DNA from 2 places in the Sporosarcina sp. Y352 genome. Region 1 is predicted to be linked to the other one. Evidence: riboswitches for the same ligand, from Rfam matches in the RefSeq annotation. Region 1 holds a riboswitch; the other holds the start of a gene.
What was found. Region 1 has a riboswitch for cyclic di-GMP ahead of AC1TO6_RS05580 (GGDEF domain-containing protein). Riboswitches for the same ligand answer to the same signal wherever they lie in the genome.

Region 1 (4,618 bases):
TAATGTGTGAAATTCAATGAGCTTAGGTATAGGATCAATGCGAGCATCCCTAGGCCGATAAACAATTGTACATCCATTAATGAGTACCTCCTTCAAGAAAACGAACATTTATCTACGTTATTATTGTACAATGAAAGTGAGAAAGAAGAAACCTTTTCAATAGCTTTTCGTCAAAATAGAATATTAAAATATACTAAATTGCGGGTGAGATACTATGAAAAAGTGGTTCCAGAAAACGCTCATTGTTGCCGTAGCACTTTTGACATTTGGTGCAATTCCACCAAATCATGAAATTTGGACTAACTTGCAAGACAAAGGTCTTTCAAAAATTTCGGATAGACCCTTACAGAGTACAGATTATTCGATTGGATTAGCCGATTCTTTAGATGAAGAAAATCTGATGGGGAGCTCCGATTCCTTAGAAGAACTATTTATCACTTCTGCAAAAAGATTATCCTATATGAAATTCGGTACAAAAGTTGGGCCAGTAATTGCCGATGATTTTGATAATATCATTTTCCCGAAAATTGAAGAAGCCATTCAGATGACACTTGAAAAATCCGATAATCTTCATAAACGGCGTTTAGCTATCAGTGAAAAGCCTGCCGGAGATTATTCGGAGAAAATATTTAATGTATATGATTTGGATGATAGGAAAGATCTTATTCGTTTTCATGTACGAACTGAGAAAAGGCCTCAAGACGGCTACTTCTATAACTTTCATTATCATATCGCCGAAGATGAATTTACAGCTCATTACTCAATTGGCGACATATATTGGGCAAAAGACACACCTCCAAAGTGGTTATCTTAAATAACCATGCTGGGGGTGTGTTTTTATTTAATTTTTGGATGCCTTACCTAAAGGGTTTATGAGCGGAAAAGTCATTAATTAGCGACTCTAAACACTCATAAATAACCATTAGTAAAATTTGATATGGACAATCTTCTCAGGTGTCTGATTACACTGGGGAGGTAGACCAATTACATGTAAATATCCGGCATCTTCCGTTCCTACTATCCAGTAACGATATTATGATTGATTTAGAAAAGTATCAATGGGTGATGAAAGACAGTCGTGAGGTAAAAGTAGAATATGAATTAAACCGCGGGGCCAATGTACAGGGGATGTTAACGAGTCCCTTAGGAGTAGGCTACTTATTTTACATGTTCATGCACGGTATCAGCAAAATGAATCTTTTTTCAGGAAGCTTTTTGATTACAAATAAATGCGTATTATGGTTGGTGATAACTGTTAATAGAGGTGAATGATTCATCTAAATTAATTTGGAGGTGAAATATTTATTAAAATTCTCTATCTTTTTTTACTTTTAGGAATTCTATCTGGAGCAGCTATTACTTATTTCTATGGTCACATACCTTTCTTGTTCTATCTAGTTATGCTTGTGATTTCAGTCATTATCGCAATAAAAGTTCGGAAATGAAAAGTGGCGTTATGTCAACCAGAGGTGTATTACATATACAAACCAGTTCAGTAACCGAATTCTTTGTTCAACTAATTGGCTTTCGATTACTCGAACAAGTAAGATTTTAAATAATCTATTTGACACAAAACACGTTCCATTCATTCTGCCAATGAATGGAACGTGTTATTTTTATTGTCTTTTTACGGAAGGGAGAAATCAAATCATGTTCTTCAAAGCTAAAATCTGTAGAAATAAGCTGTATATCTACCCTGAAGTCGAAGCCCTTGTAGCAAAACAAAGCCCAGCGGAATTAATCGAGCTGGGTTTTGTCGTGCTTGAAACATCTCTTCTATTGTTGAGGATGTCGAACGGGAGGTTGAGTATGTAATGAAGTTTTGTGAGCAATAAGACCGCTGATTGCAATTCCGCGGCCTTAGACACAGTCACCTTAATGGTGTAGCAGCAGTATTGTCGAACCTGGCGATTGATAAACGTGGGGGTATTTGGCAGTATACACAAACTATGCAGTAAAGGATACGAGGATAACAGAGTCATTTATGAATGACAACCCTTGTACCTATTGGAACTCTAGATGATAATTCTAGAACATCATTATTAAACATTCTAATACATCCACGTGAGACATTCTTACCGATTGAAGCTGGGCTACTTGTGCCGTGTATACCGTAATGAGGCTTTGATAATCCCATCCAAAGCACTCCAAATGGACCTCCGGGATTACGTTGTTTATTGATGATCGTGTATGTCCCAGAAGGTGTCGGTGACAATATTTTTCCAACTCCAATTGGGTAAGCTTTTATAAGCCTGTTTCTATCAAAAAGTTTTAATTGATGTTGTGAAGTAGACACGTCAATCCATATCACCATGAAAATCAACTCCGTTCTTTGACTAATGTATGAATTAGCCTAGGAATTTGTGAATTAACAGAAATTAATAGAACAGTTAATGAGGATAGAAAGCCAAAATGCTTAATGAACAGTTTAACTATTATACGCCGTGAAAGATAAATTTCTTACCCTATTGAGTGTAGTTGTATAAGGCTTCTTCAACTTTATTGCTTTAGAGACCAAATAAAGTTACTTTGTTGTTATCCATCAGAACACGTTTCATAACTGATGTCATAATTGAGTGAAGAATGAAATAACTATAAAGATGCTGGGTTACAAATATAGGAATTTAAATTACAATAAAGTAATAACAACATCTTCAGCTAACTAGCAGCTTTAGTTCATTAAGAGACACTGGACACAGATGAAAATCAGGTAATTTAGTTAACATTGGAAGTATCTAACTGTTGTATACTTATATACTTAGCAACTCTATTGAAAAAGGCAAAGTTATCGAAAGGTAATGACGCAAAACCACAGGTCTAAAGCATTAAGCTATGACGGCTGGGTTACCGAAAGGGGTAAGGAAGGTAATTGAAAGAAAAACGTTTTAAATACTCATTAATTATTATTTTTTTATTTACGGTTGCCCTAGTTCTTATTGATACGACTATAAGTGAGTATGCGAGAAGCCATTATCCATTTATATGGTCACTCTCTCTGATTCCGATTATTATGATTATGAATATGTATCCTAAATGGAAAGTAATTATAGGGTCCGGAGTCTTTTATAGCTTTTTGAAGTACATAACAGAGTTTGGTCAGAAAATTAACCCTGATAATAGCGAAATCAATGCACTTATTTTAGGTTCGCTCATTAATTGGTCTATTACTCTAGCTATTGGATACTTCGTAAACAAGTCTTATAAATTATTTCTAAAAGTAGAAGAGCTTACCATTACAGATTCATTAACTGGTATTTATAATCGAAGATATTTAGAGCTTTTTATGGAAAAATCTATTCCTATTTATAAAAGGACGAACAGTTCTTTAGTTTTTATGATGTTAGACATAGACCATTTCAAAGAAGTTAATGATAATTATGGTCATCAATGTGGGGATGAAGCTCTTAGGCATACTTCAAGTATTATTAGCAATAACGTAAGAAACTTTGATGTCTTCGTTCGTTTTGGCGGAGAAGAATTTGCAGTTATTCTACCAAACACCGAAGTTGCTGAAGGGCTAATAATATCAGAACGTATACGTGAGGCTGTTGAGAAATCAGAGTTCATTTATAAAAATGAACGTATTCATTTTACAATCAGCATTGGAGTATCTTTTTACAATGGGGATACCGCGGAGGAGTTTATTGAAAAGGCAGACAATGCTTTATATAAAGCAAAAGAAGGTGGTAGAAATCAGATAGCAATTATTAATTGATAGGACTTTTGCTACTAGTTATTTTATAGGAGCTTACTAATTTAAATGAATACTCTTTTTTTTCACTAACGAGTGTGAAACCTCTGTAATGGAGGTGGGTGAACAGCCCCAAGTCTAGCGATAGGTAATAATTATTTTTCAACTGTGCATTGCACTGATCGGGTAAGAACGTGGGAACATCACTTCATACAATGATGCCACAGTGCAAGCTCTTCGATTAAGAGTAACTTGAAACTTATAATTAAGAATATCATCGTTAGATGGTTTGATTGGAATTTAATATTTTGACCATCGATTAAATCAGTTTCAATTTCTCCGTGTGACCTAATGCAAAGCAGTTTATTACCAATAAATGAAACTTCTCATTAGTCTTGGACGTATCTTAATATAGGAGCTATATTTGATAAGTTGCTGGCTTCTTAAGTTACTGCTAGGGGGATTGATTTTATCTATTGGATTCTAGCTATATTCTATAGTGTCATTATTTTAACTATGTTATTTACAGGACTGCTTAGTAATTTATTGTTCTTCATTATCTCAGTAATAGCAGCACTAATTATTGTTTTTAAAGAAAGAAGTAACTTGAATGAAAATAGAAATAGGCAGATTATTGCACTTGGTTTTTTTACAGTCATATCTCTATGTACAATTGTTATTGTCTTTTTCAATAGAGAATTAATTGTGTAAAGGTGTTAAGGGAAGATAGAACTGCTATGTATGTTTTTTGCATACATAGCGGTTCTTTTTAATTTTTATCAGAGGAGGAAATAACAATGACACTTAGTCCGTATTCTTTATCACACGATTGGTCGCTACACTGGACACGTATCCCATCGAATATAAAGCGCTCAAACTATGTAAACGGAGAATCACCGAAAGAACGAAAAGCATTAGAGGCACTAG
Region 2 (3,475 bases), on a different contig from region 1:
TTTACATTGCCCTACGCAGGTTACTTCATTGACTTTTCTAAGTCCAAGAATGGTGCGCTTTTACTGTTAATACCTGGCTTCTTGCTGCTACTCTACTCGGCATTTACGATTTGGAGAGCACTTGGAGAAATTGAATTGACTCCGAAAAAAAAGGTGAAGATAGCGGGGGAAGATGGCGGGGAAAGTTCTACTTAAATCAATCGCCAAGATATGTAAGGAGGTATTACTACCATGAGCAAACTGTTTCGACTGATTCCGTGTCTTTTATTGATAGGTGGAATATATTTCTTGCCTGTAACGAGCGTATCCGCAGAGGGTGAAAACGACACGGACAAGAATGATATAGACATCATCCTTTCACCCAAAGAAAATTTATTTGATATCGGTAATATGAAACCTGGTGATTGGGCGCCTCGAACCCTTACAGTCAAAAACGGCAACAAAGATTTTGACTACCAAATGCAGGTACAAAACAACGGAGAAGAAAAGCTATTTAACGAGCTGCTGCTGGAAATAAAAGCCGAAGACAAGGAATTGTATAAAGGCAAATTGGCTGAATTTAAGTCACTCCCCGCAAGAGAACTTACCAGTGGCAGCGAGGAGAATCTGGATATTACTATTCGTTTTCCCGAGCACCTTGGAAATGATTTTCAGGGACTTCAGTCAGCATTTGCTTTCTCTTTTACGGCAGAAGGAAAAGATACCCCGGCAGTTCAAGCTATGGTACTAGGGCAAATTGATAGCGGCGGTTCATCATTAGCCGGGGTCAGCTTGCCTGCCACATCGACAAATATATTTAAAATGATATTATTTGGTACTGCACTTGTGGCAGGGGGGACTGTGTTGATGATCATCAGGCATTATAGAAGGATGAAGATGGCGTAATAAACACTTAGATGAATACAGAAAAACATTCGAAAAGCTTCCCGTGCATGATGTTTCATGCCTAGGCAGCTTTTTCATTTTTCGTGGAGACATTCTCTATTAACTTAGACATCCCGCTCGAACCAACCGCCCGAAGTCTCGCGAGCACCGCTCGAATCCTCCATGCGACCGCTCAAACTCTCTCGCGCATCACCCGAATCCACCTCACTAACTTTGAAGAAAAAGAAGCGTGGTAGTAAACACATAACAAGAATTAAAAGACTATATCACAATCAAACTTCACGGATAACAAATAACGAAAACAAAAAAATCCCCCTACGCCACGAATGACACAAAGGGACTTGTCCTATTCCGGTATAATCTAAATCGTTTTGGAACCAGACACCCAATTCTAAACCGGCACTTCATGCTTATATTGCACAAATCCTGTTTCGTTCGCATAGAGCGCGGCCTGTGTACGATCACAAAGGTCCAATTTTGATAAGACTTGGCTGACATGTTTTTTTACTGTGTTTTCCGAGATGTATAGACTCTGGGCTATTTGTCTATTCGAAAATCCAATTCCGATTTTTTGCAATACCTCTCTCTCTTTAGAGGTAAGGAGACTCACGAGGCTGTTATCCATTCGTGGTTTCTTCTGTGACTGCATCAGCAGATCTATGATATCCGGGTCGTAATACTTCCTTCCCCTATGAACCATTTGAATTGCATAAATGAGCTCATCTGGATGTGATTCAAGCGATATATAGGCGTCCACATCCGTTTCCTTTGCGCGTTCGAAAGACAACAATTCTATCGAATAAGTAAGGATGGCGAACTTGCAGGTGCAACCTACTTGTCTTGCTTCGGTAATCACTTCTAATCCACACTCTTTTCCTAATTGAAAATCAATAATAGTCAAATCTGGTTTTTCTCTCTGAATCAGAATAAGTGCTTCTTGCTTGTTGCTAGCTTCCCCAGTTACCTCCATTGTATCCTGCAGTGATAGAATCGAGATTAACCCTTTACGAATGATTGTTTGATCGTACACCAATACAATTTTCATCAAAAGTATAGCCTCCTCCCATAGATTAAAGAGCACATTTCATTAAAGACGTTCAACTGAAATGAGGCCGGTTGCACCACTGACTCCATACATCCAAGGTGCCCAGATAAGGATGTACTTCTTAGTCTCCCAATTAAGAACAGTTCCCATTAGTAGTAAACGCGTTTTATTGAATTCTATGTCGGTTATCCAGGGTCGGTGAGCACTTTCTTACTTGTTGTTTGGTCGAATCATAACACATAGGTACTATGGAGAACTAGTAAGAATATTCTATCAAATTGAGCGCTAAATTGAATGGTACAAAAGTATGACATAGAAATTATTAAAAAGTAGAATGCTAGTATGCAGAAAAAATCACCCATTTGGGGGGAGAAGAATCACAATATTCTGTTTATACTGAACGTAGTTCCACTTTCGCAGACACTAAAGTCTAAAGGAGGAGATGACCGGCTTAGGAGACACGTAAATCTGAAAAGGAAGATTTATTGAAAAAATTGCATTGTACTTCTTTAACCGCTTCTTGCAAGTTGAGGGGCGAAGATTGTAAAGAGCGATTCAGTCAAAAACGTCTATGTAGAAATGTAGTAAATGGAATTTGTCAATAGCTGTCGAACTATGAAAATGTTGCGTGCAATCAAGGTTGCTTTATCAAAAGTAAAAGAAAACTCATGCCTAACAACGAAGATAAGAGTAGACTCTTCCAAGACGCAGAAAAGAACATAGTACAAGCATTCAATATAGGTAAAAAAATACAAAAAAATGGAGGAAACTAAAATGACTATTAAAAAGAAGCTAGCAATGGGTATCGCAACTGGAGCATTGGCTGTAAGTATGATCGGTGGAGGAACATTTGCTTATTTCAATGATGTGGAAGTAAATAAGAGCAGTTTTGCAGCAGGTACATTGGATATTAATGTTGCAGGTAATGATAAAGACTTTGCAATTATTGATGTGGGCAATCTAAAACCAGGGGATCATATGCTACGTACATTTAAACTTAATAACACCGGCAGCCTAGACGTAGCCAAGGTATTGTTGACATCCGCTTATGCAGTCACTGATGCGAATGGTAATAATGCTGGCGCAGACTTTGGTGAACATATTCAGGTTAAGTTCCTTGTCAATAATGACAAAAGGTCTGAGGTTCTTTATGAAACTACTTTAAAGAACCTAAGTTCAACAGATGTTACTGATAGAAATCTGTTGGGATGGAGGCTTGGCGGAGAAAATGATGGACTAAGGGCGAATTCATCCGATACGCTTACAGTTATGTTCGAATTTATTGACAATGGTCAGGATCAAAATGTTTTCCAAGGAGATTCTCTAAAGCTTGACTGGACGTTTGACGCAAAGCAGACAGCTGGAACATTGAGATAACATATATCCCGGGAGGAGAGCACTTCTCCTCCTTCATTTTATTTCATCAGATTGCCGGTGCTATTCCTTATATATATTTCTCTATATATAACTTTTTTATATGTTGAGAAATATATTTAAGATAGTTCTAGCGATATTACTATGAAAGGCGGGATAGGTTTGGGAATC

Region 2: linked by a shared signal. The riboswitch ahead of AC1TO6_RS14835 (LuxR C-terminal-related transcriptional regulator) and the one ahead of AC1TO6_RS05580 (GGDEF domain-containing protein) in region 1 are both predicted to bind cyclic di-GMP.

The regions. Positions count from the first base shown of each region.
Region 1 is NZ_JBXCJE010000003.1:8,137-12,754, reverse strand. Features, by position in the region: gene AC1TO6_RS05595 (YpjP family protein) at 215-814, shown strand; gene AC1TO6_RS05590 (hypothetical protein) at 1,651-1,815, shown strand; gene AC1TO6_RS05585 (L,D-transpeptidase) at 1,979-2,314, opposite strand; cyclic di-GMP riboswitch class I at 2,769-2,852, shown strand; gene AC1TO6_RS05580 (GGDEF domain-containing protein) at 2,870-3,715, shown strand; gene AC1TO6_RS05575 (hypothetical protein) at 4,489-4,618, shown strand, end outside.
Region 2 is NZ_JBXCJE010000009.1:34,654-38,128, forward strand. Features, by position in the region: gene sipW (signal peptidase I SipW) at 1-195, shown strand, start outside; gene AC1TO6_RS14830 (hypothetical protein) at 232-885, shown strand; gene AC1TO6_RS14835 (LuxR C-terminal-related transcriptional regulator) at 1,277-1,930, opposite strand; cyclic di-GMP riboswitch class II at 1,987-2,068, opposite strand; gene AC1TO6_RS14840 (TasA family protein) at 2,705-3,307, shown strand; gene AC1TO6_RS14845 (hypothetical protein) at 3,467-3,475, shown strand, end outside.